DNA from 3 places in the Nonomuraea sp. B208 genome. Region 2 is predicted to be linked to each of the others. Evidence: riboswitches for the same ligand, from Rfam matches in the RefSeq annotation. Region 2 holds a riboswitch; each other region holds the start of a gene.

Region 1 (9,906 bases), on a different contig from region 2:
GCCCCGTCCAGCAGCGCTCCCCGCAGGTCGGCGCGGGTCAGGTCGGCGTGGTCCAGGTTCGCCCCGCTCAGCCGGGCCCCGCGCAGGTCCGCCGAGGTCAGGACGGCGACGCCAAGGTTCAGGCCGCTCAGCTCCGCGCCCGGCACCCTGATGCGCGCCAGGTCGCAGCCGCACACCCAGTCGCGCCCGGCGTCCGCGACGTCGTGGACGCTGCCGAGCACGGTCAGGGCCGTCTGCACGTCGGCGGCCGGCCGCCCGGCCTGCCCCGCCGAGCCGTGCTCGCGCACGTACGCGGCCATGACGTCGGCGGTCGTCACGCGGTCCCGCTCCGACTCCCGCGCCAGGCGCCGGAGCGTGTGGATCGCGGCCAGCCGGACCTCGGCCTCCCCTGAGCCGAGCCGCCGTACGGCCTCCGCGTAGCCGTCGGCGCCGCGCCGCTCCGGCGCGGCCTCGATGGACCGGGCGTCGGCGTATACCAGGCTGCCCGAGGCCAGCAGCAGCCCGAGAACGACCCCCCAGGCGCTGACCCGTCGCAGCAGCGTGTCGACGGACTCCGTTGCGGCGCGGCGGCGCAGCCGGCACCCGGCCCCGAACAGGAAGCAGGCCACCGCGAGGACGGCCATCGCCAGCGGCGGAAGGTCCTCCGGCGCGTACGGCGGCACCAGGTGAGCCGGCAGCCGTTCCAGGACAGGCCGCCACCAGCCCGGGCCGCCCGCCCAGGCGAGCGCGGCCCCCACGAGCCCGACCACGGCGAGCAGGGCCAGGCCGAGAAGTGCCGCGGTGAGCAGAGCCGCGACGGGCGGGGCCAGCTCGGCGGCCACACCGGCCGGCCCGGCCAGAGCCCGCCGAAGCCGCGCTCGCCACGAGGTCACATCACCCATTCGACCCGAAACCGCGCGCGGAAGGTAGCCCTGCCGGAGGATCTGTCAGTCCGCGTGGAGGGCCGCGGCGGTGGCCGTGCCCTTGAGGTCGGTGACCGGGCCCTGGTAGAGGATGCGGCCTCCGTGCCGGCCCGGGCCGGGGCCGAGATCGATGATCCAGTCGGCGTGCCGGATGACGTCCAGGTTGTGCTCGATGACGACCACCGTGTGCCCCTGCTCCACGAGCTGGTCGAGGACGCCGAGCAGGGCGGCGATGTCGCGCAGGTGCAGGCCCGTGGTGGGCTCGTCCAGGACGTAGAGCGCCGGTTCGGTGGCCTCGCGCAGCTCCCGCGCCATCTTCACCCGCTGGCACTCGCCCCCGGACAGCGTGGTGAGCGGCTGGCCGAGGCGCAGGTAGCCGAGGCCGGCCCGGTCGAGGTGGCGCAGCCCGTCGCGGATGTGCCGGTCGGGCAGCCGGTCGAGGGCGTCGGCGATGGTCAGGTCGTCGAGGTCGGCGATGGACAGGCCGTTCACCCGGTGCCGGAGCACCTCGTCGGTGAAGCGCCGGCCGTGGCAGGTCTCGCAGACGTTCTCCTGGCCGTCCATGAAGGCGAGGTCCGTGTAGATCACGCCGAGGCCCTTGCAGTCGGGGCAGGCGCCGGCCGAGTTCGCGCTGAACATCCCGGCGGGCAGGCCGCTGTGCCGGGCGAACAGTTTGCGTACGGCCCCGGCGATCCCGGTGTAGGTGACGGGGGTGGAGCGGCGGTTGACGCTGACCGGCCGCTGGTCGAGGACGATCGCGTCGTGCTGGGCGACCAGTTCGGCGGCGAGGCTGGACTTGCCCGAGCCGGCGACCCCGGTCAGCACGGTGAGCACCTGGGCCGGGACGTCCACGGTCAGGTTCTGGAGGTTGTTGCGGGTGGCGCCGGTCACCGTGATCACGCCCTTGGGCGGGCGCGGCGCGGTGTTGAGCGGCGTACGGGCGGCGAGGGCCGCCGAGGTGGCGGTGCCGGCCGACCGGAGACCGTCGAAGGAGCCCTGGAACACCAGCCGCCCGCCGCCGGCGCCCGCGTCCGGGCCGATCTCGACGATCTCGTCGGCGATCGCCATGACGGCGGGGTCGTGCTCGACGACCAGGACGGTGTTGCCCTTGTCGCGCAGCCGCTGCAGCAGGGCGGTCATGGAGGCGATGTCGTGCGGGTGCAGCCCGACGGTGGGCTCGTCGAAGACGTACAGCATCTCGACCAGGCTGCTGCCCAGGTGCTTGACGGTCTTGACGCGCTGCGACTCCCCGCCGGACAGCGTGGGGGTGGCGCGGCCGAGGTGCAGGTAGCCGAGCCCGATGGTGATCATGGCGCGCAGCTTGTCGCCGAGTGCCGCCACGACCGGCGCGACGGCCGGGTCGCTCACCTCTTCGACCAGGGCGGCGAGCTCGGTGATCTCCATGCGGGCCATCTCGCCGATCGTGCGGCCGAGGACCGTCGCGGTGCGGGCGGCCTCGTTGAGGCGGTCGCCGTGGCAGTCGGGGCAGGTCTGCGACCGGGTGAAGCGCTCGATGGTCTCCCGCTTGCGGTCGGACAGGTCGTCGGAGGTGTGCAGGTAGATGCGTTCGAAGCGCTCGACCACGCCCTCGTAGTCCTTCGGCGGCCGGGCGCCGAGCCGGGCGGCGTGCTCGCCGCCGTACAGCAGCGCCGCGCGCTCGTCGGGCGTCCAGTCGCGCAGCGGGGTGGCGGGGTCGAAGGCGCCGATGTCGGCGTACTGGCTGTACCAGTAGCCGCCGTTGCCGAACCCCGGCAGCAGGATCGCCCCGTCGGCGAGCGATTTGTCCAGGTCCAGGAACCGTTCGACGGCGCTCACGACGATCTCGCCGAGCCCGGAGCAGGACGGGCACATCCCGGCGGGGTCGTTGAAGGAGAACCGGTTGGACTCGCCCACGTACGGCGTGCCGACCCGGGAGAACAGCAGCCGCAGGTACGTCCAGGCGTCGGTGATCGTGCCGACCGTGGAACGGGCGTTCCCGCCGATCCGACGCTGGTCGATGAGCACGACGGGGGAGAGCCCGGCGATCTCGTCGGTCTCGGGACGGGTCCACCGCGGCAGCCGGTTGCGGGTGAACGGCGGGAACGTCTCGTTGAGCTGGTGCCCCGCCTCGGCGGCGATCGTGTCGAACACCAGCGACGACTTGCCCGACCCCGACACCCCGGCGAACACGGTCAGCCGGCCGCGCTGGAGGTCCACGTCCAGGTTCTTCAGGTTGTTGGTCCGGGCGCCCCGGATGCGGATGAACTTCGGCATGCGTACGACGCTACGAACAGATGTGGCCACTTCCTGGCCGCGTCCCGGGAGAGACTGGAGGCATGGCGGACGTCACCCAGCGCATCCTCGCCCTGCTCGCCACGTTGCAGACCGGCCGGGCGTTCACCGCCGACGAGCTCGTGGCCCGGCTCGGCGTCAGCCCCCGCACCCTGCGCCGCGACGTCGACCGCCTGCGCGCCTACGGCTACCCGGTGCGGACGCGCCCCGGCCCCGGCGGCCACTACCGGCTGGTGGCGGGCAGCGCGCTGCCGCCGCTGGTGCTCGACGACGACGAGGCGATCGCCACCCTCCTCGGCCTCGCCACCCTGGCCGCGACCGGCCGCGCCGCCGAGGGCAGCGTGGACGAGGCCGCCACCCGCGCCTACGGCAAGGTCGACCAGTTCCTGCCGAAGCGGCTGCGGCACCGGGCCGCCCAGCTCCGGGCGAGCCTGGAGACCAGCACCGCGCGGGCCCCGAGCGTCAGCGCCGACGTCCTGGCCGAGCTGGCCGAGGCGATCCAGCGCCGGCTCGTCGTCACCTTCGACTACACCGGCAGGGACGGCGCGGTCACCTCCCGGCGGGCCGAGCCCTACCGGCACGTGCACCACAACCTGCGCTGGTACCTGCTGGCCCGCGACACCGCCAAGGACGACTGGCGGGTCTTCCGCCTCGACCGCGTCACCGGCCTGCGCACCTCGACCAGCACGTACGAGCCCCGCCCCCTGCCCGCCGAGACCGCGCTCGACTACCTGCGCCAGGGGCTCGGCAAGGACCGCGAGCGGGTCGTCCTCACCGTCGAGGCGTCATTGGCCGACGTCGCCGACGCGTTCGCCTACGAGGACGCCGACCTGGAGGCCCTGGGGGAGCGGCGGACCAGGGCCGTGCTGGCGCTCGACACCTGGCAGTGGCTGCTGCTCCGCCTCGCCTTCCTGGACGTCCCCTTCACCGTCGAGGAGCCGGAGCGTTTCCGTGCCGCCCTCCGGTCGTTCGGGGCGCGCCTAAGCGGCGGGGGCGGTCCGGCGCAGCCGGTCGCGTAGCCGGGCGAGCACCGGCGGGCCGCCCGCGAGGCACCACAGCGCGATGACCGGGTCGCAGACGGCGCAGCCGAAGGAGGAGTCGCCGGCGAAGGCGAGGATGGGGCTGGCGTTCAGGTGGTGAAGGACGTCCCAGGCCGTGTGGAGCAGCCAGCCGACGCCGATCCACGTCCAGCTGTCGAGGCCGCGGAAGGCGACGTAGGTCATGACGACAGGCAGGACGAACTCGGCGTACCCGAGCCCGCCGCCGCTCAGGTACGCGGCGCCCGCGCCGGCCACCAGCACGGCGTTGGCCCGGCGGCGGTGCGGGTCGGGGATCAGGGAGAGCAGGCAGACGCAGACGATCCCGATGAGGATCGGCATGAGGACCGGCATGAGGATCGGCATGAGGTTGGACACGGGGGAACGCTAGGGCCGGCCCGCCGCCCGGCCCAGTGGCTGGAACGACAATTTCCCACGGGTTCCCGCCACCGCCTACGGTGTCCCGCATGCACACGGTGGCGGTTCTGGCGCTGGACCAGGTGGTGGCGGCCGACCTGGCGACGCCGGTCGAGGTGTTCGGGCGGGTCCGGGTGGACGGGCGGCGGGCGTACCGCGTGCTGGTCTGCGCGGTGACGCCGCAGGTCGCGAGCGACGCCTTCACCATCGTCGCCCCGCACGGCCTGGAGGCGCTGCGCGAGGCGGACACGATCGTCGTGCCCGGCTGCTCCGAGGGGGCCGCCCCGCCCGACCCGGCCGCGCTGGAGGCGTTGCGCGCCGCGGCCGCGGGCGGCGTCAGGATCGCCTCCATCTGCGTGGGGGCGTTCACCCTGGCCGCCGCCGGGCTGCTCGACGGGCTCAGCGCCACCACGCACTGGGCCGCGGCGGCGCGGCTGGCGGAGGCGTACCCGCTGGTGGACGTGCGGCCGGACGTCCTCTACGTGGACAACGGCCAGATCCTCACCTCCGCGGGCGCCGCCGCGGGGCTCGACCTGTGCCTGCACCTGATCCGGCGCGACCTCGGCTCGGCGGTCGCCGCCGACGCGGCCCGCCTGGCGGTGACGCCGCTGGAACGCGAGGGCGGGCAGGCGCAGTTCGTCACGCACGCCCGGCCGCCGGCGCCGCGCGGCTCACTGCTGGAGCCGGTGCTGTCCTGGATCGAGGACAACCTCGCCGGCGAGCTGACGCCGGCCGGCATGGCCGCGCGGGCCGGGATGAGCGAGCGCACCTTCGGCCGCCGCTTCCGCGAGCAGACCGGCACCACGCCGCTGCAGTGGCTGCTGCGCGCCCGGGTGCGGCGGGCCCAGCTCCTGCTGGAGACCACGGACCACGGCGTCGAGCGGGTCGCGGCGCAGGCCGGGTTCACCTCGGCGACGGCGTTCCGCGAGCGGTTCAAGCGGGTCGTCGGCGTCACCCCGCAGTCCTACCGTGCCTCCTTCAGGAGCCGCGGCCCCGCGGTCTGACCGGCTCATGCGGCTCTCGCGGCCACCTTGTCCAGGAAGGCGTACAGGTTCGTCCGGGTGCGGGCGAGCTTGTCCTCCAAGGTGAGGGACTCGTCGATGACGCCGCCGCCCGCGGCCTCCCTCGTGCCGCGCAGGTAGAGGGAGCAGGCGAGGTCGGCGCACATGTACTGGCCGACGGAGTTGCCCTGACGGCCCGCCTCGCCGGTGCGGCGGGCGCTCATGAGCGCGACGCCGCCGTTGGTGTGCGTGGTCAGGCAGAGCGAGCACATGCTGCGCGCGGTGAAGCCGCGGGCCGCGCCCGAGGTCACGCGGAGCGCCACCCCGACGAGGGCGCCGTCGCGCTCGGCCACCAGGTAGGCGCGATCGGGCGCGCCCGGATCCCGCCAGCCGAGGAAGTCGAGGTCGTCCCAGGGCTGGTCGGGCAGGTCCTTCGGCACGCCTGCGCGCTTGGCCTCACCCTTCGAGCAGTTGATGAGGGACGCGCGGATCTCGCGCTCGGTGAGAGGTCTCATGAGCGGCGAGGCTAGTTTCCTTAATGCTATTATGCAAATGCTTAAAGGCTTTAAGTGATGGAGGGCGCGTGGCACGAGCGGGACTGACCGCGGAACGCCTGACCCGGGCGGCGGCGGAGCTGGCCGACGAGCTCGGCTTCCACAACCTGACGGTGTCGGCGCTCGCCCGCCGGTTCGGCGTCAAGCCCGCCGCGCTCTACTCCCACGTCAGGGACGCCCAGGAGCTGCGGGTGCGGGTGGCGGTCCTCGCCCTGGCCGAGCTCGCCGAGCGGGCCGCCGCCGCCCTCGCCGGCCGCGCCGGCAAGGACGCGCTGGTGGCCTTCGCCGACGCCTACCGCGGCTACGCCAAGGAGCACCCCGGCCGGTACGCCGCCGGACAGATCGAGCTCGACGACGAGACCGCCTACGCCAGCGCCGCCCGCCGGCACGCCGAGATGACCAGGGCCATCCTGCGCGGCTACGACCTGCCCGAGCCCGCCCAGACCGACGCCGTGCGCATGCTGCACAGCACCTTCCACGGTTTCGTCAGCCTGGAGACGCAGGGCGGTTTCGCCCGCACCCCGCGCGAGGTGGACGTGTCCTGGGCGCGGACCCTCGACGCCCTCGACGCGGTGCTCAGGAACTGGCCGCCGGAGGAGTGAGCGGGTCAGGCGGCGTAGTTCGGGTAGCCGTAGCCGACGACCTGGGAGGTCGGGCGGACCCGCTCCTCGACCTTGCCGTTGCCGGTGTTGCCCTCGATCGTGGAGATCGTGCCGTCGCCGTTGTCCTTGACGACGAAACCGACGTGGTTGATGGCGCTCAGGCTCTTGCTGCCGCTCCAGGAGAAGAACACGACGGCGCCGGGCTTGGCCTCGGTGCCCCAGCGGTCGTTGGCGGCGAACCACTTGGCGTGGGCGACGGTGTAGGCGTCCCAGCCGACCTGGGTGCGGGCGCCGGTCTGCTCGCCGACCCAGGAGACGAACATCGAGCACCAGGGGGCGTCCAGGTAGGCGTTCCTGTTGCCGCCGTCGCGCTGGACGGTCTCGCCGGCGCGGGCCGAGTCGGCGTACCACTGCTGGAACTTGGTGCCGCCGCCGTCGGCGTTCTCGGACGTGCCGACCTGGGCGCGGGCGAGGTCGAGGACCTGCTGGGCGGTGACGTTCACGCGCGCGTCGCGGTTGCTGACGCCCTGCTGGGCGGCGGCGGCCGCGGGCTGCGCGGGGGCGCTGTCGGCGGCCGCGGTCACGGCGGCGGTGGCGCCCAGGGCGGAGACGGCGAGGGCCCCGCTCAGCGCCAGCTTGGCGGCGTTCAGCTTGGGGGCACGGATGAAACGGCTGATGGCCATGAGGGGCTTGCTCCTTTGCGCTTCCATGCCGCTTACCGGGTTAGCTGACGGGTTCGGGCGTGCGGAAGCTGCCCTACGGCACGCGGACGTGCCGATTCACCCCGGTCGAGAACGGGTCCCCGGTTCCGCCAGTGGCGGATTCAGCGGCCGCGGGCATCGGACGCCCGCGGTGGGAGTGGGATCGAACATGGCGTCCGCGAGGCGGACGCGGGCGAGCGCGGCCCGGTGGTCACTCGCTCTGAGGCTGAGGTCGCGGCCACGCTCACTGGACGGTACAACACCCCCCTGACCTGCGTAATTCCCCGGTCACGAAATCCCCATGAGGGGCGGCGAAGGTAACGCGCGGGTGTGCTCTCAGCCGCGTCCCAGCCCGAGCGCGGCGGCGGCCTCCTCCAGGGCTTCCAGGTGTCCCTCGACCGGGCCGAGGCCCGCCCCCATCGTGTTGATCGAGAGGTGCGTCGCGCCCGCCTCCCGCCAGCGCCCGGCGAGGTCCGCCAGCGCCTCGGCGTCGCCCGTCCACCCCGCCCGGCCCTCCATGCCGAGCCCGGACGGGTCGCGGCCGGCCTGCGTGGCGGCCTCCTCGACCATGGCCTTGGCCTGGTCGAGCTCCGGCCCCGGGGACATCTGGGGGAACCAGCCGTCGGCCAGCCGCCCCGCCCGCCGGTAGGCCGGGGGCGACTGCGCGCCGAACCAGACCGGGATCGGCCGCTGCACCGGCAGCGGCGCGAGCCCGGCGGCGCTCACCCGGTGGTGCTCGCCCTCGAAGGTGACCGTCTGCTCGCACCAGAGTTTGCGCATCAGCGCGACCTGCTCCTCGATCCGCTTGCCGCGGGTGCCGAAGTCCGCGCCGAGCGCTTCGTACTCGACGTGGTTCCAGCCCAGCCCCACGCCCATGCGGAAGCGTCCGCCGGTCAGCAGGTCGACCTCGGCGGCCTGCTTGGCGGCCAGCACCGTCTGCCGCTGCGGCAGGATGATGATGCCGGTGACCAGCTCCAGCGACGTCAGCGCGGCCAGGTAGCCGAACATCACCATCGGCTCGTGGAAGGTGGTGTGCACGTCATAGGGGCCGCTCCAGCCCTGGTGCACGGCCGGGTCGGCGCCCACGACGTGGTCGTAGGCGAGCACGTGGCGAAAGCCCAGCTCCTCGACGCGCCGGCCGTAGGCGCGTACGGCGCCCGGGTCCGCGCCGATCTCGGACTGCGGGAAGACGACACCGATCTGCATGTGTGGCTCCTGTCATCGTGATCTTCCCTCCCATCATCGCGGTCCCGCCGTGCCCGGCCCGCGACCGCCGCGCTGCCCGGCGCGCCCGGTTTGGACGTGAGGGCCCCGGGCAGCGGAGCCGGATGCACCTGCCCGCCGCCCGCGGCCCCCTCACCGCCGAGCTCTTCGAACGCCTCGCCGGGCCGCCCGCCGACCTGGACCCGCCGCCGGCGACCCCCGGCCCCTGCGCCACGGCCCTGGCGGACGGCGACCTGCAGCTCGCCCTGTTCGCCTGCTACGAGCTGCACTACCGAGGCTTCGTCGGGGTGGACGACCGCTGGGAGTGGCAGCCGTCGCTCCTGGGCTTCCGGCGCGAGCTCGAACGCCGCCTGGAGGCCGCGCTCGCGGACGCCGTGCCGCGTCCTGAGCCGGTGCCGCCCCAGCAGGTACGCCGCGCGCTCAAGGAACTGGTCGCCCACGACGAGCAGCAGGGGCCGGGCCTGGCGGCGTACCTCCAGCGCGAGGCCGACCTCGACCGGTTCCGCGAGTTCGTCGTCCACCGCTCGATCTACCACCTGAAGGAGGCCGACCCGCACACCTGGGGCATCCCGCGCCTGCACGGCCGGCCCAAGGCCGCGCTGGTGGAGGTCCAGTCCGACGAGTACGGCGGCGGCAGGGCCGAGCGCATGCACGCCGAGCTGTTCCGCACCACCATGACAGCCCTGGGCCTGGACGCCTCCTACGGCGCCTACCTGGGCCGGGTGCCGGGCATCACGCTGGCCGTCTCCAACGTCATGTCGCTGTTCGGGCTGCACCGCCGGCTGCGCGGCGCGCTGGCCGGGCACCTCGCCGCCCTGGAGATGACCTCGTCGCTGCCCAACCGCCGCTACGCCACGGCCCTGCGCAGGCTCGGCGGGGACGCCGAGGCCACCCGCTTCTACGACGAGCACGTCCAGGCCGACGCCGTGCACGAGCAGATCGCCGCGCACGACCTGTGCACCGGCCTGGCGACGCAGGAGCCGTCGCTGACCGGCGACATCCTGTACGGCGCGGCGTGCGCCCTGGCCGTCGAGCGGCTGTGGGCGGAGCACGTGCTGGGCCGCTGGGAGCAGGGCGCGACCTCGCTGGAGGACGAGACGGTCGCGGCCTGAGACCCCCAAGATTTACCTACTAAATCAGTAGGTCTTGACGGGTTTAGTCCTCCGTGGTGTCCTGAAATCGGCCGACCGCCGGAGA
Region 2 (9,906 bases):
CCGTTGCAGGACCAGATCTGGAGCCTGACGCCGTTGGCCGTGGAGTAGTTGGGCACGTCCAGGCACTTGTTCGCGCCGACCGCGGTGATGCTGCCGTCGGCGTTGAAGCGCCACTGCTGGTTGTTCTGGCCGTTGCAGTCCCAGATCAGCACCTGGGTGCCGTCCGCGGTGCCGCGGCCGGACACGTCCAGGCACTTGCCGCCGTAGACCCGCAGCTCGGCCGCGCCGGTGGCCTCCCAGCGCTGGTTGGCCTGGCCGTTGCAGTCGTAGATCTGCACCGGCGTGCCGTTCGCCTGCGACGCGCCGGCCACGTCGAGGCAGCGGCCCGAGCCCACGCCCCTGATCGCGCCGGCCGTGGAGCCGGGGTCGCCGGGCTCGCCGATGCTGCCGGGCGCCGACTGCAGCGCGGCGTACCAGGCGGCGGCCATCTTGTCGTAGCCGCCGGCGGTGGGGTGGATGCCGTCGATCAGGTCGGCGGTGGTGAGCTTGCTGTGCATGTCCACCAGGCGGACGCGCTTGCCGGCGCTCACCTTGCTCTGGACGATGCCGGGGATCGCCGCGTTGAAGGTGCGGGCGGCCGACTCCTGGCCGGCGTTGGACAGCGGGATGATCGTCGCGACGAGGACGTCCGCGTTCGGCGCGCCCGCGGTGATGCGGTCGATCAGCGTGGACAGCCGCTGCGGCGCGCCGGCCAGGTTGTAGTTCTGCAGGACGTCGTTGGTGCCGATGTGCAGCAGCACCGTCCGCGGCGTGTACGAGCGCAGCCAGCCGGCGATGTTCGCGTCGATCTGGTCGATCCGCCAGCCCGGATGGCCCTCGTGGTCGTGGTCGCCCAGGCCGGCGGGCCCGTTGAACTGCGAGCCGACGAAGTCGACCGTGTACCGGCCGCCGAGCAGGCGCTGCCACAGCCCGATCCGGTACCCGCCCGGCACCTGGGTGCCCTCGGTGATGGAGTCGCCGAGCGGCATGACCCGCGTCCCGCCGTTGGACTCGGCGGCGGCGGTGCCCGTCCCCGTCGCCAGGGCGGCCAGGACGAGCGCCAGGGCCGTGAGCGCGGCGGCGCAGCCGCGTCTCCAGGCGCGCGGGCCCGCCGTCCGGACGGGGGCCGAATCGATAGGGGTCAAGGGAGCCTCCTGACGTGTTGTTAGCGCTAACATTTCGCGGCCCGATGCGGCGCTCCTTCCGCGTGGGCTGCTGGGGTGGTGGTGTGTGGCGGAGCAAATACCTCGCGGCGGCATCCGTCAAGCGCCCGCCCCCGCCTGTGACGGCCCCCGCCGGCCCGCCGGGACGCCCCCACCAGGCATGACCCGGTGACAAGCGCGCGGCGGCGTTCGATGAAACGTTCACGCCGCGGCGGCCGGTCGTCGCACCGATCCGCTCACCGCCTTGACGGCGTTCGTGGGGGTTTTGGCTGTCGTGCTAGGAGGCCGCGTAGCAGGTGGTCATGCCGACCAGGCGGACGCCCGTGGCACGGGCGACCGTCAGCTCGAAGGTCAGCAACGTCCTGGGGTCGCGCAGCACCGTCACGTCCTGGTGCCCGTCGCGCAGGTCCAGGTCGTCGGCGATCTCGGCGTACCCCATGGCCTGGAGCTTCTCCCGCAGGCCGGAGGAGGCGTCCACCCGCTCGCTCTCCGCGCGCAGCGACCCGCGCACCTCGCCGGGCAGGCAGGAGCCGTCGTCGATGTGCTGCGGCGCGGAGCGGCGCAGGCTGGAGGAGCGGAGGAGGAGGTCGGCGTCGGCGGCGAGCCGGCTGGTGGCCTCGTCGAGCGTCGGGAGGCCGCGGCCCGCCGTGCACGCGCTGATCGCCGCGGCGCAGGCGAGCGCCACGGAGGCTGCGTATCGGCGGGTACGCATGCTCCGGACCCTACCGGAGGCCCCGCGCCTCCGGCAGGCCGCACGGGATCAGTGGATGATCGACTTGAGCCGGCTCACCAGGTGCTGGTCCTCCACGCACCGGCCGAGCCCGAGCGCCACCGAGTACAGGGGCCGCTCCGCCCGCCGCACCGGCATGTACAGCGCCGCGCGCAGCCGCCGGCCCAGGCCGCGCAGCAGCGCGCCGCCCCCCACCAGCACCGCGCCGCGCTCCCCGAGGTCGGCCACCAGCTCGGGAGGGCATCCCTCGACGGTCCCGACGGCGGCCCGCACGATAGCCTCGACCGGCTGCCGGGTCGCCTCGTAGATGAGCTGCACGGGCAGCGACACGGCCCGCTCCTGGCCGGTCTCGGCGTCCCGCCCCTCGACCGTCACGTGCCGCTGCAACGGCTTCCAGTCGGTGCCGGCCCGGCGTTTGGCCTCCTCCGCCTCGGCCTCGTCGAGCAGCAGCCCGTGCTCGCGCTCGACCATGCGGACGATGGCGAGGTTCATGGCCCGGCCCCCGAAGGGCACCGTCGCCGAGGCCACCACCGCGCCGTGGGACAGGACGGCCACGCGGGCCACGTCCCGCCCGATGTCGATGACCATCCGCCCGGTGCCGTCCCGCACCTGGACGCCCGCGCCCAGCGCCGCCGCGAGCCCGTGCGGGACGAGCAGGAGCCCGCGGGCCTCGGCGTCGTAGGCCACGTCCCGGAGGGCCGCCCTGTCGATGGACGTGGCGCCCTCCGGCAGCGCCATGACCAGGCGTGGACGGATCGCGAAGGGCCGCCGGTGCACCTTGCGCAGGAAGTGCCTGATCAGCCGCCGGGTCAGCTCGCCGTCGGCCGGCAGGCCGGCGCTGACGGGCCAGCAGGTCTCGTGGCCGCTCGCGGTGTCGGCCTCCGCGCCGTACTCCACGATCTTGCCTGTCCTGGCGTCGCGGACGACGGCGGAGGGCTCGTCCAGGACGATGCCCTTGCGCTTGACGTAGATCCGGGTGCGCGCGGCCCCCAGATCCACTGCCAGGTCCAGCCCCAGGATGCTCATGGCTGTCCAGGCGATATGTCCACCATGTCGGGATTTGTTTCCGGCGGACCATCAACGCAACACCACGAGCAGAACGTTGTCCTTTTACCCGGCCGAGTCCCTGAGCTCCGCCAGGACCTCGTCGGCCCACTGGAGGCTGACCCGCGCCTGCGCCAGCCCCAGCCTCAGCGCGTACACGCCGAACGAGGTAGGGGACTGGCCCTCCAGCATCGCCAGCCGCCTCTGGAACCCGGCCCGGATCCGCTCCATCACCGCGATCGCGTCGTCCCGGCCGAGCAGCGGCAGCATGAACGCCTGGAGCGCGACCTCGCTCCGCGTCACGCCCACCGCCGCGTGCTCGATCATCCACTCGTGGAGCCGCCGCGTCCCTTCGGGGGTGATCGTGTACGTCTTGCGCCCCCTCGCGCCCTCGGAGCCGGCGTCGACCAGCCCGTCGGCCGCCATCTTCACGAGCTCCGGATAGATCTGCGTGTGCCCGGCCTGCCAGACGTGGTTGAGCGAGATCTCGAACTTCTTCGCCAGGTCGTAGCCGCTCGCCGGGCCTTTCACCGAGAGCAGCCCCAGGAGCGCCATCCGCAGGGACATGGCCGTCAGCCTATCGAAGACTTGACATGTAAGAGCTTACATATCAGTCTTCACATGTGAATGATGACATGAAGACGCGGGACGGCGGCGCGCTCGTCCTCGTCGCCGCGCTCGGCGGCATGTTCCTCGCGATGCTCGACCAGACGATCGTCGGCACGGCGCTGCCGCGCATCGTCGGCGAGCTGGGCGGCGGCGAGCTCTACACGTGGGTGGTGACGGCCTACCTGCTGACCTCGACGGTCACGGTGCCGCTCTACGGCAGGCTGTCCGACCAGCACGGCAGGAAGCCCTTGCTGCTGGTCGGGATGGTGGTGTTCGTGGCGGGCTCGGCCCTGTGCGGACTGGCCCAGGACATGACGCAGCTCATCGCCTTCCGCGCGCTCCAGGGGCTCGGCGCGGGCGCGCTGGTGCCGTTGTCGCTCGCCCTGGTGCTGGAGATGTTCCCGCCCGGCAGCCCGCGCGGCGCGCGCACCCAGGGGGCGCTCGGCGGCGTGATGGCGCTGGCGTACCTGGCGGGGCCGTTCCTCGGCGGGGTGTTCACCGACCAGGCGAGCTGGCGCTGGGGTTTCTACGTGAACGTGCCGCTCGGCGCGGTGGTGATCGCCATCGTGGCGCTGCGCCTGCCCTGGCGGCCGGGCACCGGCGGCGGCGGGCGTCCCGACTACGCGGGCATCGCCGTCTTCACCGTGGCCATCACCGCCCTGCTCGTGGGGCTGACGGAGAAAGGGCTCGACGGCCACACCTGGACCGACGCGCCCGTGGCGGGGCCGATCCTGCTGGCGCTGGCCGGGCTCGCGGCGTTCGTGGCGGTGGAGCGGCGGGCGGCCAACCCGATGATGCCGATGCACCTGTTCGGCAACCGGACGTACACGCTGGTCAACGTCACCTCCTTCGTCACCGCGTTCTGCCTGTACGCCGGGGTCGTCTTCCTGCCGCGCTACTTCCAGGAGGCGCTGGGCGCCGGCGCCACCGAGTCGGGCCTGCGGATCTACCCCATGACGCTGGCCATGGTCGTGGGCAGCGGCGTCATGGGCCTGCTGATGTCCCGTACCAGGGTCTACAAGCCCTGGCTGCTGGCTTCGCCGTTCCTGCTCGCGGCCGGCACCCTGCTCTGCGTCAACCTCGCCCTGGACACCGGCGGCCTGGCGCTCGCCGGGTGGATGCTGCTCATCGGGCTGGGCATGGGGCCGATGCTGTCGGGACTGACCGTGGCCGTCCAGCAGGCGCTGCCGCCCGCGTACCTCGGCACCGCCTCGGCCAACCTCACCTTCTTCCGCCAGATCGGCGGCTCCGTGGCGCTGGCCGTGGGCGGCGCGCTCTACACCTCCACGGTCACGGCGGAGGCTCCGGCGCAGGGCCTCGCCGCCGCGCACGCCTCCGCCGCGGCCGTCGCCGTGCCGTCGATCGGCGTCGCCGGGGCGGTGATCGCCCTGGTGGCGCTGGCGGCCATGCCGGGCCGGCGGCTGGAGTTGCCGGCCGTACCGCAGACCAAGATTGACGCCGGTTTCGCGTCGTAAGGGACCCCGTGCGAAGCTGGGGGTGTCCCAACACCATGGAGGTCCTCAATGGCGGAATCACCGGAGCCGGAAGTCAGCGAAACTCCCGAGGACGAGATGAAGCGCAAGTTCCGCGAGGCGCTTGAGCGCAAGCGCGGCCAGCAGGCGGCCGGCGGCGCGGGTGGCAGGGGCGGCGATCCGTCGAAGATCCACGGCACGCACGGCCCGGCCGCGAACAAGCGATCCTTCAGGCGCAAGAGCGGCGGCTGAGTCAGACAGTTCCGGCAGGTCCAGAGGGGCGCGGTTATTCCGCGTCCCTCTTTTCTTTGCGCGCGGCCAGGTAGATCTTTTGTCCGATTCATGACGATTCGTTTGCGTTCGTCCCGGCATGCGTGGTTTAGTCTTGCCATTCAACCAGCCGAATCCCGAACCACTCGGGAACCGGGGACCCACTTCGTTGGGGTGAATCCGGCAGCACGCCGGTAGGGCATCTCCTCGTCCGAACCCGTCAGCTAACCCGGTAGGCGTGATGGAGAGGACCCCCGCATGTCGTACCGCGTCACACCCCCGGACGCCGGCTCCCCACCGGTCGAGATTCCCGAGAGCGTAGTGCCGGCCGCCGGCTGAGCGGCCCTTCACCCCAGGCTCTTTTCCGCGCTCCGCGCAGCCTCCCCCGTCAGGTGCTCACCCCTGGCTGCGCCCTTCTCCCCTGAGCGCGTGTCCCTGTCCCCTCGCAAAGGACTCACTGCTTCATGTCTCCCCGCTTTGGCCTGCGTTCCTGCGCCGTGCTCGCCGCCTGCTCGTTCGGCGTGCTCACCGCCGTATCCACCCCCGCCCACGCCGACACCGACGAGAAGATCCTGCTCAAGGGCTCGACCACGGCCTCCTACTTCTGGGACGACGCCTCCGGCCGGGCCGGGGACACGGGCCTGCCGGCCAGCGGCAAGCCCATGCAGAAGGGCCTGGCCGCCAGCCCGAGCTGGCCCCTGCTGACCGAGGGCTACGTGATGTACAAGGGCAAGAAGATGCCCTTCTTCGTGGGCGACCGCGGCCCCGGCGTGCCCTCCAACTCGGGCATCATGCTCGACCTGGACGCCAAGACGTTCGCCGAGCTGACCGGCGGCAGGTTCAACCCCTCCACGCTGTACGTGGACGGCAACGGCGGCCAGGGCCACATCAAGGTCGACTACGTCATCACCAAGTGGGGCCCCGGCGTCGGCAAGAAGAACTACCCGGTGCCCTTCTCCACCGGCGCCTGGTCGCGCCGCGACAACAACCCGGCCGAGCCCCCGAAGGTCGCCGAGAAGCCGAAGACGACGCAGACCGCGCAGCCGGCGAAGACCGTGGAGAAGACGGCGGTCGCACCCCAGGCCAAGACGCAGGACCAGGCCGGCGCTTCCTCCGGCGGCGCGGCCGTCGAGCTCGCCGCCGGAAGGACCGTGCCCGCCCCCGCGGCCGAGTCCGAGCAGGTGAGCACCGGCGTGAGAGGCGCCGTGCTGTGGTTCGTCCTGGCCCTGGGCGGCGGGGCCGTGGTGGTGGCGGGCACTCGGCTCCGGCGCCTGATCAAGGGCTGACCTCGGCCCTGACGCTTTACGTCACCGGACCAGAATGAGATTCTGGCCCGGTGACGACCCGCGTAACCGCCAACGGCATCGACATCGCCTACGAGAGCTTCGGCGCCCCCGGAGGCCGCCCGCTGCTCCTCATCATGGGTCTCGGCGCCCAGCTCATCCATTGGGACGAAGGGCTCTGCGAGCTCCTGGCCGAGCAGGGACACCACGTCGTCCGGTTCGACAACCGCGACGCGGGGCTCTCCACGCACTTCGACGAGGCGGGCGTGCCCGGTCCGGGGACGGCTCCGCCGTACCTGCTGGACGACATGGCCGACGACACCGCCGGCCTCATGGACGCCCTCGGCTGGCCACAGGCCCACATCGTGGGCGCCTCGATGGGCGGGATGATCGCCCAGACGCTGGCCATCCGCCACCCGGAGCGCGTGCTGACCCTCACCTCGATCATGTCCACCCCCGGTCCGGAGGTCGCGCCGCCGACCGCGGAGGCCTCCGCGATCCTCATGGCCCGGCCCCCCGCCGACCGTGACGGCGTGCTGGAGCAGGCCGTACGGACCTGGTCGGTGATCGGCTCACCCGGCTACGAGCTGGACCACGAGCGCGTCACCACCCTCGCCGGCCTGGCCTACGACCGCTGCTTCGACCCGGCGGGCACCGGCCGGCAGCTCGCCGCCATCATGGCCTCGGGCAGCCGCGTCGAGGCGCTCGGCCGGCTGGACGTGCCCACCCTGGTGGTGCACGGCGAGGCCGACCAGCTCGTCCCCCTGGCGGGCGGCCAGGCCACCGCGGCGGCCATCCCGGGCGCCCGCCTGGTGACGTACCCGGGCATGGGGCACGACCTGCCCCGCCCGCTCTGGCCCGACCTCGTGGCCGAGATCACCAAGCTCACCACCGCCTGAACGCGCCGCGGCCCGCGCCCCCCCTCATGGGCGCGGGCCGCGCCGGTGGTCAGACCTCCAGCTTCTCCTCGATGCCCCGGAGCTGGTGCCGGGACATCGCGAGGTTGGCCCGGGCGCGGTCGAGGGCGAGGTAGAGGAACAACCCCTTGCCGCCGCGTCCGGTGATGGGGCGGATGATGTGGTACTGGCCCCCCAGGGTGATGAGGATGTCCTCGATGCTGTCCTTGAGGCCCAGCGAGTCCATCGTGCGCAGCTTGGCCTTGACGACCTCGGTGTTCCCCGCGGCGGCGACCTGGAGGTCCAGGTCCTTCGATCCGCCGAGGGTGCCCAGCGCCATGCCGCTGCCGTAGTCGACGACCGCCGCTCCGACCGCGCCGTCGATGGTCATCATCTCCTTGAGAGAGACGTCCATGCCCGCCATGACTCCTCCTTCTCTGCCGGGTTCACTGCTTGTGTGCTGCGACGGCCGCCACGGCGGCGGCCGTCTTCCTGCCCTCCAGCCGCAGGAGCCCGACGTTCGTGCCGGGTCCGGCCAGGACTGTGAGGACGACGGTGGGGCCGGCCGCGTAGAAGGCCACGAAGCCGGCGGTGCCGGAGATCAGCGTCTCCTCGAAGGCGCCGTGCTGCGTCATGATCAGCATGCGCCTGCTCATGGCGAGCAGGGCCGCCGCGAGGGCCGCCGCCTGCTCGCCGATCTCCTCGGGCAGGTCGCAGGCCACCTGCAGGCCGTCCACGGTGCATGCGACGCTCCCGCGCACGTCCGGCGTGCGCTCGCGCAGGAGCCTCATCTCCTCCAGGACCTCGTGCGTCGGTTCCACCCGTGGCCTCCTCCTGAGTGAGGGAAACCTCACGACAGCTCCTCTAGCGCTTTCTTCAGCCGCAACAGCAGCGCTATATCGGTCGGGTCCCCCGTGACGGGCGGCCCGGCGGGCAGCCGCGGGGCCTCCGGATGGTGGGGCGGGCGCGGCAGCTCGCCGCGGGCCCGCCTGGGCAGCGTCCGCTCGTCCTCCACGGAAGGCGGGTCCGGGTCCCGGCCGGGCGGATCCGGCGGGCACAGCAGGCCGGCGGCGGCCAGCCGGCGCACCGCCAGCAGCACCGAGTAGCCCGACCGCCCGATCTGCTTGGCCAGCTCCAGCGGGGTCGCCCTCCGGTCGGCCCGGACGAGCACCTCCCACTGGACCCGGTCGAGCGTCACCCCGTGCCCGGCCAGGGCGGTGGCCGGGCGCACCGGGCTGGTGTCCACGTCGGCGGAGGGCCAGATCCCCGCGAGCTGGGCCCGCCGCCTGGCGCACTCGCGCACCAGCCCCGCCACGTCGAAGAACCACTGCCCGCCCAGCCAGTGCTCCTCGCCGGGGCGGAACTTCGGCCGCGTCCCGCTCATCGGCAGCAGGAAGAAGGCCGCGTCGAGCACCACGCCGAGCACGGCGTACTGGAGCTCTCCCTGCGTGATCGAGCCCTCGCGCAGCAGCCGGTCGCAGCCGCCGTCGGACTGCGCGCCCCGCAGGGCCGCCTCCGACATCCGTCCCCTGGCGGTGAGCAGCCGTTCGAGGCTCGGGGTCTGGGCGCACTCCATGTACGTCACCCGCCCGTCCGACAGGAAGACGGTGCCGCTCCGGCCGACCCGCAGCGCGCCCGTCGAGCGCTCTCGGGCGAGCCCGGCGAGGAGGGAGTCCAGCTTGGTCATGGCTCACGTCGTCAGACGGCCGGCGATGGACTGGAGGCGGTGCCTGGCCAGGGCGAGGTTGGCCCGCTCCAGGTCGAGGCGTACGTAGATGACGAGCGGCCCCTCGAAGACGGTCTCCATCAGCCGGAGCAGATGGTGGCCTTTGTCCGTGGTGACCATCATGTCGTCGATGCGTACGACGTCACCGGGACGGGTGCGGGCCAGCCCGTCGGAGGTGGCGCGCAGCGCCTCGGTGAGCGCGGCGGCGGAGCGGTCGGCCTCGACGCCGGACGCCTGGCTGAAGGCCACGGCCATGCCGCTGGTGTGGTCGACCAGCATGGCGTCCAGCGCGCCTGGTATGGCCATGACCTCCGCCAGGCAGGTGTCGATCCCGAGCACGGTACCTCCCTCGCCATCGGTGGGACGGAGACAGCGTAGAGGTACGGAACCGCCGCGAAGCGTGATCAGTCGCTGGAGTTAATGTTTTGTACGGCGATGGCGGAGAAAAACAACACCAGTGCAGATAAATATGCGATTTACGAGAATTTCTCGCGGCAGCGGAGGATTTCCGCGACGTTCTGCTCGGCCCATTCGGCCACCACCGACAGCGGCCCGTGCAGCGAGCGCCCGAGCCCCGTCAGCGTGTACTCCACCCGCGGCGGGACCTCGGCGAACACCTCCCGCGTCAGCAGCCCGTCCTGCTCCATCGCGCGCAGGGTCTGGGTGAGCACCTTCGGCGTGACGCCGCCGATCCTGGTGCGCAATTGGGTGAAGCGCATCGGCCCGTCGCGGAG
Region 3 (9,906 bases), on a different contig from region 2:
ATCGCCGCGCAGCTGGAGAACGACAAGAAGTTCCGCGAGCTGGTCGCCGAGTCGGTGGCCGCGGGCTGGCCCGAGCTGGTCGCCTCGCTGGCCGACGGCCAGATCCCGCCCGCGGCCGACCCCGTGCTGGTGGCCGCGGCCGCCTACCTCACCCGGCCCCCCGGCTGGGAGGAGATGATCGAGCTCGCCCGGAGCGATCTCCAGCAGTCCGCCGCGGCGGCCGAGGGCTCCGAGCGCGAGGAGGTGGTCTCCCGGCTGCGCGAGCAGCTCGCCGCGCAGAAGAGCGCCGCCAAGGAGGAGTCCGACCGGCTGCGCGAGCAGCTCAAGGCCGCCCGCGCCGAGAACTCCGACCTGCGGCGCAAGCTCCACGACGCCCGCGAGCGGGCCAAGGCCGCGCTCGCCAGGACCGAGGAGATGGAGCGCGTGGCCGAGGAGGCCCGCACCGCCGCCGTGGCCGCGGGCAGCGCGGGCGAGTCCGAGCTGCGGCGGCTGCGCGAGCGGCTGGCCGACGTCGAGAAGCAGCTCGAAGCCTCGCGCCGGGCCGCCCGCGAGGGCCGCAGCCTGGAGGACGCCCGCATCCGGGTGCTGCTCGACGCCCTGCAGGACGCCTCGGCCGGGCTGCGCAGGGAGCTCGGCCTGCCGGCCACCATCAGCCGGCCCGCCGACTCGGTCGCGGCCCACCCCGGCGAGCGGCCGGGCGTGCGCGGCGTGCCCGCGCGAGCGCTGGCCGACGACGACCCGCAGCTGCTCGACCAGCTCCTCGCGATCCCGCAGATCCACCTCATCATCGACGGCTACAACGTCACCAAGACCGGCTACGGCACGCTCACCCTGGCCGACCAGCGCAACCGGCTCATGACCAACCTCGGCGGGCTGGCCGCGCAGACCAGGGTCGAGGTGACCGTCGTCTTCGACGGGGCCGAGCTCAACGCCCCCGTGCAGGTCGTCGCGCCGCGCGGGGTGCGGGTGCTCTTCAGCGACCCCGGGGAGATCGCCGACGACCTCATCCGGCAGCTCGTCCGGGTCGAGCCGCCGGGGCGGGCCATCGCCGTCGTGTCCTCCGACCGCGAGGTGGCCGAATCGGTGCGGCGGATGGGAGCCAGACCGGTTCCGTCTGCTCTGCTGTTGCGCCGGCTTGGTCGCGCCTAGATTACGAATTTAAGGTTTTACCCATTGAGGTGAGACCTCACCCGCCACTTCTGTACTATTCGCCCCAGATGTTTACCCTGGGAGGCGACGCAGTGAGGTTTGGCCGGGTACCGGTGGCCGCGGGGATCGCGTTCGGACTGGTGCTTACTCCCACCGGGGCCGCGATCGCCGATCCCAAACCCACGCTCGCTCAGGCCAAGGCCAAGCTGGAGAAGCTCAACGACAAGGCGGACAAGGTCGTCGACCGCTACAACACGGCCACGGAGCGGTACAAGAAGGCGAAGTCCAGCTACACGGACCTCGACAACAGCTACAAGCGCAAGCTGGCCACCGTCGCCGACCTGCGCGCCCAGGTGATCAGCATGGCCGTCGACAGCTACCAGCTCGGCGGCGACGTCACGTCCCTGCCGGGCTTCCTCGGCGCCGACAACCCCGACGACTTCCTCGCCCGCCTCGCGCTGACCGGCCAGATCTCCAAGGAACGGGCCGAGAAGCTGAGCGCCTTCGACCGGGAGAACCGCGGGCTCAAGACCGAGCGGGACAAGGCGGAGAAGGCCCTGGAGGCGGCCGACAAGGAGCGCGACGGGGTCCAGAAGGAACGCGCGGAGATCCTCAAGCTGATCGCCCAGCAGAAGAAGCTGCTGGAGAAGCTGAACGCCTACAACCCAGGCAACCCCAACAGCACCGGCATGAAGTACACCGGCTCCGCGTCGGGCAACGCGGCCTCGGTGCTGCGCTTCGCCTACGCGCAGATCGGCAAGCCGTACGTGTTCGGCGGGACGGGCCCGGGCGGCTACGACTGCTCCGGCCTGACGCAGGCGGCCTGGCGGGCCGCGGGGGTCTCGCTGCCGCGTACGACGTGGCAGCAGTGGGCCTGGGGGGCGAACCGCCGGGTGAGCCTGGACGCGCTGCAGCCCGGGGACCTCATCTTCAGCGAAGGACTGGGGCACGTCAGTATCTACGCGGGCAACGGGCAGATCGTTCACGCGCCGCAGACAGGCGACGTCGTGAAGGTCGTCAAGCTGTCGGCCTACGGGCGGCGGCTCGTGGGCGCCATCCGTCCCTGAGGCCGTCCGTACGTCCTCCCGCGCCGGCGACGCGGTGCCCTGTTATCGCAGTGAAAACTGTGACGAAAGTGACAAATCGCCCCTTACTGGACCCTGTCCTGAGAAGTGTGAGTATGGTCACATTCCGGTAACGGAGCCCGGTCGCCGAGCAGGAGTTTCGATCCTGACTCGACCCCTTGTCTGATCTTGACAAGCCGTCGTCCGCTTTGCCGATTCGTGACGTGTCGGCGTAGCTTCTGGCGTCGCGGTGACACGCCATGTCGCCCGCAGAATCCGCCGGTCGCCTCCCGTACATCCCCATGAGAAAAACCTCGACGGGGCGGCGACCTGCCGAATCCGTGCAGCCAGGAGGCACGGAGCCGGGGAACCACCGATCCCCCTCCCTAGGGGATCAGGGGTGAATCGGCGCTGTTCGCACGCGCCGTAGGGCTACTTCCAGGCCCGAATCCGTCAGCTAACCCGGTAGGCGTTCGTGGAAGTCTCAAGGAGAAATCCTGTCTACCTCCCCGCATAACCCCCGTCTGTCCCGTCTTGCCCTGAGTGGCGCGGCGCTCACCATGACCGTGACGGCCGGAGGTGTGGTCCTCCACGCCCCGGCGGCTCAGGCGGCGACCACGAGCGACGCGGCCACGACCTCCACGACCTCGGTGCAGACCAGCACGAAGTCGTCGAAGTCCGCCAAGGCCGTCAAGACCGCCAGGTCGGCCAAGGCGCGCAAGGTCGCTCGGCAGCAGGCGAAGGCTCACCGGGCCGTCGCCGTGGCCAAGAACCAGATCGGGGACCCGTACCGCTACGGCGGCACCGGCCCCGGCTCGTTCGACTGCTCCGGACTCGTCCAGTACGCCTGGAAGAAGGCCGGAATCAGGCTCCCGCGCGTGGCGAGCAGCCAGTTCGCCCGCACCCGGACGAAGGTCTCCTGGAAAAAGCTCAAGCCAGGCGACCTGATGTTCTTCAACGGGCTCGGCCACGTAGGCATGTACGTCGGCAAGGGCAAGATGATCCACTCGCCCAGGACCGGCGAACGGGTACGTATCGACAAGCTGAGCGGATGGCGTAAATCGTCGTTCGTCGGCGCGGTCCGTCCCGGTATGTGACCACAGCCCCGCCCCGATCCCCGTACGGGATCGGGCGGGGCTGTCGCCTTTTCCCACCCCGGGCACCCGTCCGGCCCGGCTACCGGAACCGTCGGCTTCACCTCCGGCCTTCGGCCCGGAGGTGAAGCCGACCAGCTCGCTCTCTTGCAGCCGGGGCCAGGCGCTTGCCGGTGGCCACCGGATGCCGGATCTTCGTCACGAAGAACAGATGCGGGTGCAGCACGAAGACGGAATGCCCGCCGGACCTGATATCGCTGCACTCGCCCATGACCCAACCGTAGGATTACCCAGTGCAGCTGCGGTACTCCTTTCGGATCGACCCGACCCCCGGCCAGCGCCTTGCGCTCGCGCGGGCGTTCGGGTGCGCCCGGGTGGTGTTCAACGACGCGGTCGCGCTGCGCAATCACGTCCACCAGCAGGGCTTGCCGTTCGTCACCGACGCGGAACTGTCCCGCCTGGTGATCACCCAGGCGAAACGGACACCGCAGCGCTCCTGGTTTGGCGAGGTGTCTGCGGTGGTGCTTCAGCAGGCGCTGTCCGACGCCTGTGCGGCGTTCCGGAACTTCTTCGCCTCCAGGTCCGGAACGCGCAAGGGGCCCGCGCTGGGGCCGCCGCGTTTCCGGTCGCGCAAGGACAACCGGCAGGCGATCCGCTTCACCCGCAACGCGCGTTTCGCTATCACCCCGGCCGGCAAGCTGCGGCTGCCGAAGATCGGTGATGTGGCGGTGTGCTGGTCACGCAGCCTGCCGTCCGAGCCCTCTTCTGTCACCGTGGTCAGGGATGCCGCCGGGAGGCATTTCGCTTCTTTCGTGGTCGAGGCCGCCCAGACTCCTTTGCCCGCGATCGAAGCCGAGACCGGGATCGACCTGGGCCTGACGCATTTCGCGGTGCTGTCGGGCGGACGGAAGATCGACAGCCCGCGGTTCCTGCGCCGAGCGGAGAAGAACCTCAAGCGGGCGCAAATTGCCCTGTCACGCAAGGAGAAAGGCAGCAAGAACCGGGCCAAGGCCCGGGTGAAGATCGCCCGCCGGCATGCCGAGGTCGCCGACGCGCGCCGCGAGTTCCACCACCAGTTGTCCACGAAGCTGATCCGCGAAAACCAAGCGATCTATGTGGAGGATCTGGCGGTCAAGGGACTGGCACGCACCAGGCTGGCCAAGAGCGTGCACGATGCGGGCTGGGCATCGTTCATCGGTATGGTGGAGTACAAGGCGAAGCTGTACGGCCGGACGTTCGTGAAGGTCGGCAGGTTCTTCCCCTCCTCCAAGCTCTGTTCGGCCTGCAGAGCGTTGGCCGGGCAGATGCCGCTGGCCGTACGGAAGTGGACCTGCCCTTGCGGGGTTACCCACGACCGGGATGTCAATGCCGAGATCAACATCCGTGCCGAAGGACGTCGGATCGTCGCCGCTGGACGGAAACCCGTGCCTGAGATGGGCGGGAAGCGGAGACGGAAAACGCCTGCGGAGACCGGTGAGACCCTCTCGCCCGCCCATCCGGGGCGAGCGAGGGGGCACGGTCGATGAAACAGGAAGCCACAGAAGTGCCGCGTGACACCAGGCGGCACAGGCTGAATCCTCGGCGATCACGCCGGGGAGCGCGTCAACATCGAGCATCGTGTCCGACCAGGTGAGCCGACGCCGACGAGCCGCCCCGGCGGCTCTCCTCCTGGCGCCGCTCCTCGTCGCTCTCGCCCTCGTCCCGATCGCGGACGCTCCCGCGCCGCTCGCGGGCGCGCGTGCCCTGTGGCCAGGGGAGTCCGTCACCGTCCGTGGGACACGGTCCGTGATCATCGCCCCGGCCACGTCCGCCTCGTCCGTGTCGCTGGCCGAGCTGGCGCGGCTGGCCGACACGGCCGCGCTCCGCGTCGGAACGGTCCTCGGCGAGCCCGTACGCCCGCTCGTCGTCGTCCCCGCCTCCGCCGCCGAGGCGGCCCGCCTGGCCGGGACCGGCCCGATCGAGGGCCTCGCCGCGCTCGCCGACGGCGACCGGGTGCTCGTCGTCCCCGAGGTCTTCGCCCGCCTCAACCCCACCGGCAGGGACGTCGTCCTGGCGCACGAGCTCACCCACGTCGCCGCCGGCACCGACCGCCTCCCCATCTGGCTGTACGAGGGTTTCGCCGACTACGTCGGCTACCGCGACTCGGGACTGCCCGTACGGACGGCCGCCGCCGAACTGGCGGACGAGGTGCGCGCGGGACGCCTGCCCGCCGCACTGCCCGGCCCCGCCGCCTTCGCCGCCGACGGGAACGACCCGGCGCGGCTCGCGCGGGCGTACCAGGAGGCCTGGCTGGCGTGTCGCTTCCTCGCCGACCGCTTCGGCGAGGGGACTCTGGTACGCCTCTACCGTGAGGCCCGGGTGGACGGCGCCGACCGGGCACTCGCCGGGCTCGGGCTCTCCACGGCCACGCTGACGGCCCGCTGGCGCGCGTACGTGCGCGAACAGCTCGCGTGAGAGCGTGAGAGCGTAGGAGGGGGAGGCAGATGAGCGAACGCCGGCCGCCGGACGGCGCCAAGCCCGCGGGCGACGGCGGCGATCGGGCCATGAGCGGCGCGCCAGCCTATGAAGGCGGCGATCGGGCCGTGAGCGGCGCGCCCGCCTATGAAGGCGGCGATCGGGCCGTGAGCGGCGCGCCCGCCTACGACGGCCAGGAGGAGGGCGGCGAGGTCCGCCTGCGCCGCCAGGCCGCGCTCGCGCTGGCCGTCCTCGCCGCCCTCGTCCTGGGCGTGGCCGCCCTCACCACCCCCTGGCAGGCGCTGCTGACCGCAGGGGAGCCGCCCGGCCCGGCCCGCGACTTCACCGCCGCCCAGCTCGCCCGCTCCCAGGCGTTCGACGCCGCGACGAGCCTGCCGAGCTACCTCTCCCTGGCCCTGACGGTCCTCGTCGCGGGCCTCCTGGTCGCCACCCCGCTCGGCGCGCGGGCGACCGGGTGGCTGCGCGGCCCGTGGTGGCTGCGGACGATCCTGGGCGTGGCGGTGATCGCCGCGGCCACGCTGGCGCTCCGCTGGCCCCTCGGCATGTGGTTCGAGACCGTCCTGCGCGAGTACGGCCTGTCCACCCAGACCTGGCCGTCCTGGAGCGGCGACCGGCTGAAGAACGCGGCCGTCGAGGCGTTCCTGCTCGCCCTGACCATCACGGCGCTGGTGGCGCTGGCGCGCCGGTTCCGCCGCTGGTGGATCCCGGCGGCCGCGGGCGCGTTCGCCCTCACGGTGGCGGCCTCGTTCGTCTATCCCGTGGTGTTCGAGCCGATGTTCAACGACTTCACCCCGATGCGCGAGGGCCCGCTGCGCACGAGCCTGCTGGCGATGGCCGAGCGGGACGGCGTGCCGGTGGAGGACGTGCTGGTCGCCGACGCCTCACGCCGTACGACGGCGCTCAACGCCTACGTCTCCGGCTTCGGCGCCACCCGCCGCGTCGTCGTCTACGACACGCTGCTGCGCGCCCCGGAGGCGGAGGTGGAGCTGGTGGTCGCGCACGAGCTGGGCCACGCGAAGCACGACGACGTCCTCCACGGCACGCTCCTCGCCGGCCTGGGCGCGGCGCTGGGCGCCGTCCTGCTGTTCCTGATCTTCGACCTGGTACGCCGCCGCGCCGCCGTCCCCTCGATCGCCGACCCGCGCGCGGCCGGGGCGCTGATGGGCCTGATGAGCCTCGGCACCCTCCTCCTCGGCCCCGTCCAGAACGTGGTCAGCCGGCAGGTGGAGGCGCGGGCCGACCTGCACGCGCTGGAGCTGACGAGAGACCCGGAGACGTTCGTGGCCATGCAGAAACGCCTCGCCCTTTCCAACATTTCCGACTTGTCGCCCGATGCGGTGGAATATGTCCTCTATGCCTCCCATCCCTCCGGCCCCGAACGCATCGCCATGGCCCGCGCCTGGGCGCGACTGAACGGCGTCAACGCGCCGTGACCCACTCCGCACCAGATCCGGACACCAGGGTGGTCGTCGTCACGAACGACTTCCCGCCGCGGCCGGGCGGGATCCAGTCGTTCGTGCACGGGCTCGCGCTCCGCACGCCGGGCGTCGCGGTCTACGCCCCCGCCTGGCCGGGCTGCGAGGAGTTCGACCGGCGGCAGCCGTACCCGGTCGTACGGCACCCGACGCGGCTCATGCTGCCGACCCCCGACGTGGCGCGCCGGGCCGCCCGGCTGGTGGCCGAGCACGGAGCGCGTACCGTCGTCTTCGGCGCGGCGGCGCCCCTCGGCCTGCTCGCGCCGCACCTGCGCCGGGCCGGCGCGCGGCGCGTGGTGATGCTCACCCACGGCCACGAGGCGTCGTGGGCGAGCGCGCCGGGCTTCCGCGCCGTGTTGCGCAGGATCGGCGCGCACGCGGACGTGGTGACCTACCTCGGCGACTACACCCGCCGCCGGCTGGAGGCCGCGATCGCGCCCGGCAAGCTCGTCCGGCTGGCCCCCGGCGTGGACGCCGGGCAGTTCCGCCCCGGCCTGCCCGGGGCCGCCGTGCCGGGGCTCGCGGGCCGTCCCGTGGTGGTCTGCGTGTCGCGGCTGGTGCCGCGCAAGGGCCAGGACCGGCTCATCGCGGCCTGGCCTCGGGTGCTGCGGGCGGTGCCGGACGCCCTCCTGCTGCTGGTGGGCGGCGGGCCGTACCGGGGGAAGCTGGAGCGGCTGGCGGGCGGGCACCCCTCCATCCGCTTCACCGGCACCGTCCCGGCCGCGGACCTGCCGGGCTACTACGCGGCGGCCGACGTGTTCGCGATGCCGTGCCGTACCCGCTGGAACGGCGTGGACGTGGAAGGGCTCGGCATCGTGTTCCTGGAGGCGTCCGCGACGGGGCTGCCCGTGGTGGCCGGGGCGTCCGGGGGCGCGCCGGACGCCGTACGCCCCGGCGAGACCGGCCTCGTCGTGGACGGCGAGAACCCCGCCGAGATCGCCCAGGCCGTCGTCGAACTGCTCACCGATCCCGACAAGGCGTGCAAGATGGGCGCCAACGGCCGCGAGTGGATCACGCGGGAGTGGACGTGGGAGCAGGTGGCGGCCCGCTTCCACGCCCTCCTCTGACGGATCACCCCTTGGTCGCGCCGAGCGTCAGCCCGGCCACGAACTGCTTGTGCAGGAGCTGGAAGACGATCAGCGTCGGCAGCGCCACCAGCACCGAGCCGGCCGCCAGCAGGTTGTAGTCGGTGAAGAACTGGCCGCGCAGGTTGTTCAGCGCCGAGGTGACGGGCAGCTTGTCGCCCGACGACATCAGCACCAGCGCCCACAGGAAGTCGTTGTACATCCAGGTGAACTGCAGCGTGGCCAGCGCCGCCAGCACCGGCCGGCACAGCGGCATGGTCAGCCGCCAGTACCGTTTCCACACGCTCGCACCGTCCACCAGCGCCGCCTCGGTGATCTCCTCCGGGATCGTGCGCATGAAGTTCGCCATGACGAACACGCAGAAGCCGAACTGGAACGCCACGTGGACGAGGATCAGCCCGAGGTAGGAGTCGTACAGCGACTGCGAGTCCGACAGCCACGCGGGCAGCGGGACCATCGTGTAGAGCGTGTAGAGCGGCGTGATGAGCGCCTGCGGCGGCAGCAGGTTGCCCGCCGTGAACACGATCAGCAGCGTCCGGCGGCCGGGGATGCGCACCCGCGCGATCGCGAACGCCGTGAACGACGCCAGCAGCAGCGTGAACACCAGGGCCGGGATCACGATGATCAAGGTGTTGAGGTAGTAGCGGGGCAGCTCGGCCTGGCTCCACGCCTCACCGTAGTAGTCGAGCGTCAGCCGCTCCGGCAGCGAGAAGTAGCCCAGGCGGGCCGTCTCGTCGTACGGGCGCAGCGACGCGTACACCGCCAGCGCCAGCGGCAGCAGCCAGCCCAGCGCCACCAGCCCGAGGAAGACGTGCAGGAGGACCCGCAGCGGCCGCACCCGCGCGGCCGTCACCGCTCCTCCCCCCGGAACAGCTGCGACAGGTACGTCACGATGAACCCCAGCGAGATGACCAGCAGGATCACCGCGATCGCCGAGCCGAACCCGATCCGGCTGGCCTCGCCCACGATGTTCTCGGTGACCAGCACCGACAGCAGCTCCAATCCGTTCCTGCCCTTGTTGATGGCGTAGACGATGTCGAAGGCCCGCAGCGCCTCGATCACCGTGATCACCAGCACGATCACGTTGACCGGCCGGAGCGTCGGGAACACCACGCGGAAGAACGCCTGGCGCTCGCTCGCCCCGTCGATGGCCGCCGCCTCCTTCAGCGCCGGATCGACCGCCTTCAGCCCCGCCAAGTAGATGATCATGACGTAGCCGACGTGCCGCCAGCCCGCCGCGACCATGACGACCCAGATGTTGACCGCCCTGTCGCCGAGCCAGTCCACGTGCAGCCCGCTGACCGCGTTCAGCACGCCGTAGTCGGAGGAGAAGACGAGCTGGGCGATGAAGCCCACGACGGCCAGCGACAGCACGACCGGCATGTAGAGCGCGCTCTGGTAGACGCGCGACATCCGCAGCCGCCGGTCCAGCAGCACCGCGCAGAACAGCCCGAACGGCGTGGCGACCAGCCCGAGGAAGGCCAGCCACAACACGTTGTTGCGGACGGCCGACCAGAACGGCGGGTACGTCCCGGCCAGATCCTCGTAGTTCCGGCCGCCGATC

The links. A riboswitch is a leader RNA that binds a small molecule or an ion and turns the genes downstream of it on or off. The one in region 2 is predicted to bind cyclic di-AMP.
Region 1: linked by a shared signal. The riboswitch ahead of AC27IY_RS12380 (CHAP domain-containing protein) and the one ahead of AC27IY_RS06230 (hypothetical protein) in region 2 are both predicted to bind cyclic di-AMP.
Region 3: linked by a shared signal. The riboswitch ahead of AC27IY_RS25440 (C40 family peptidase) and the one ahead of AC27IY_RS06230 (hypothetical protein) in region 2 are both predicted to bind cyclic di-AMP.

What each region holds. Positions count from the first base shown of each region.
Region 1 is NZ_BAAJOU010000014.1:372,123-382,028, reverse strand. It holds gene AC27IY_RS12415 (pentapeptide repeat-containing protein) at 1-872, opposite strand, end outside; gene AC27IY_RS12410 (ATP-binding cassette domain-containing protein) at 927-3,155, opposite strand; gene AC27IY_RS12405 (helix-turn-helix transcriptional regulator) at 3,218-4,192, shown strand; gene AC27IY_RS12400 (DUF6010 family protein) at 4,154-4,588, opposite strand; gene AC27IY_RS12395 (GlxA family transcriptional regulator) at 4,678-5,631, shown strand; gene AC27IY_RS12390 (FBP domain-containing protein) at 5,637-6,143, opposite strand; gene AC27IY_RS12385 (TetR/AcrR family transcriptional regulator) at 6,212-6,784, shown strand; gene AC27IY_RS12380 (CHAP domain-containing protein) at 6,790-7,467, opposite strand; cyclic di-AMP (ydaO/yuaA leader) riboswitch at 7,482-7,623, opposite strand; gene AC27IY_RS12375 (LLM class F420-dependent oxidoreductase) at 7,822-8,691, opposite strand; gene AC27IY_RS12370 (iron-containing redox enzyme family protein) at 8,709-9,821, shown strand.
Region 2 is NZ_BAAJOU010000010.1:135,976-145,881, forward strand. It holds gene AC27IY_RS06200 (lectin) at 1-1,124, opposite strand, end outside; gene AC27IY_RS06205 (hypothetical protein) at 1,420-1,854, opposite strand; gene AC27IY_RS06210 (rod shape-determining protein) at 1,903-2,898, opposite strand; gene AC27IY_RS06215 (PadR family transcriptional regulator) at 2,983-3,483, opposite strand; gene AC27IY_RS06220 (MDR family MFS transporter) at 3,540-5,000, shown strand; gene AC27IY_RS06225 (DUF5302 domain-containing protein) at 5,049-5,249, shown strand; cyclic di-AMP (ydaO/yuaA leader) riboswitch at 5,386-5,521, shown strand; gene AC27IY_RS06230 (hypothetical protein) at 5,732-6,553, shown strand; gene AC27IY_RS06235 (alpha/beta fold hydrolase) at 6,604-7,449, shown strand; gene AC27IY_RS06240 (hypothetical protein) at 7,499-7,870, opposite strand; gene AC27IY_RS06245 (roadblock/LC7 domain-containing protein) at 7,893-8,267, opposite strand; gene AC27IY_RS06250 (hypothetical protein) at 8,297-9,133, opposite strand; gene AC27IY_RS06255 (roadblock/LC7 domain-containing protein) at 9,137-9,511, opposite strand; gene AC27IY_RS06260 (winged helix-turn-helix transcriptional regulator) at 9,649-9,906, opposite strand, start outside.
Region 3 is NZ_BAAJOU010000023.1:330,837-340,742, forward strand. It holds gene AC27IY_RS25430 (NYN domain-containing protein) at 1-1,149, shown strand, start outside; gene AC27IY_RS25435 (C40 family peptidase) at 1,290-2,216, shown strand; cyclic di-AMP (ydaO/yuaA leader) riboswitch at 2,535-2,700, shown strand; gene AC27IY_RS25440 (C40 family peptidase) at 2,774-3,310, shown strand; gene AC27IY_RS25445 (RNA-guided endonuclease InsQ/TnpB family protein) at 3,601-4,833, shown strand; gene AC27IY_RS25450 (hypothetical protein) at 5,093-5,761, shown strand; gene AC27IY_RS25455 (M48 family metallopeptidase) at 5,791-7,215, shown strand; gene AC27IY_RS25460 (glycosyltransferase family 4 protein) at 7,212-8,324, shown strand; gene AC27IY_RS25465 (carbohydrate ABC transporter permease) at 8,329-9,195, opposite strand; gene AC27IY_RS25470 (carbohydrate ABC transporter permease) at 9,192-9,906, opposite strand, start outside.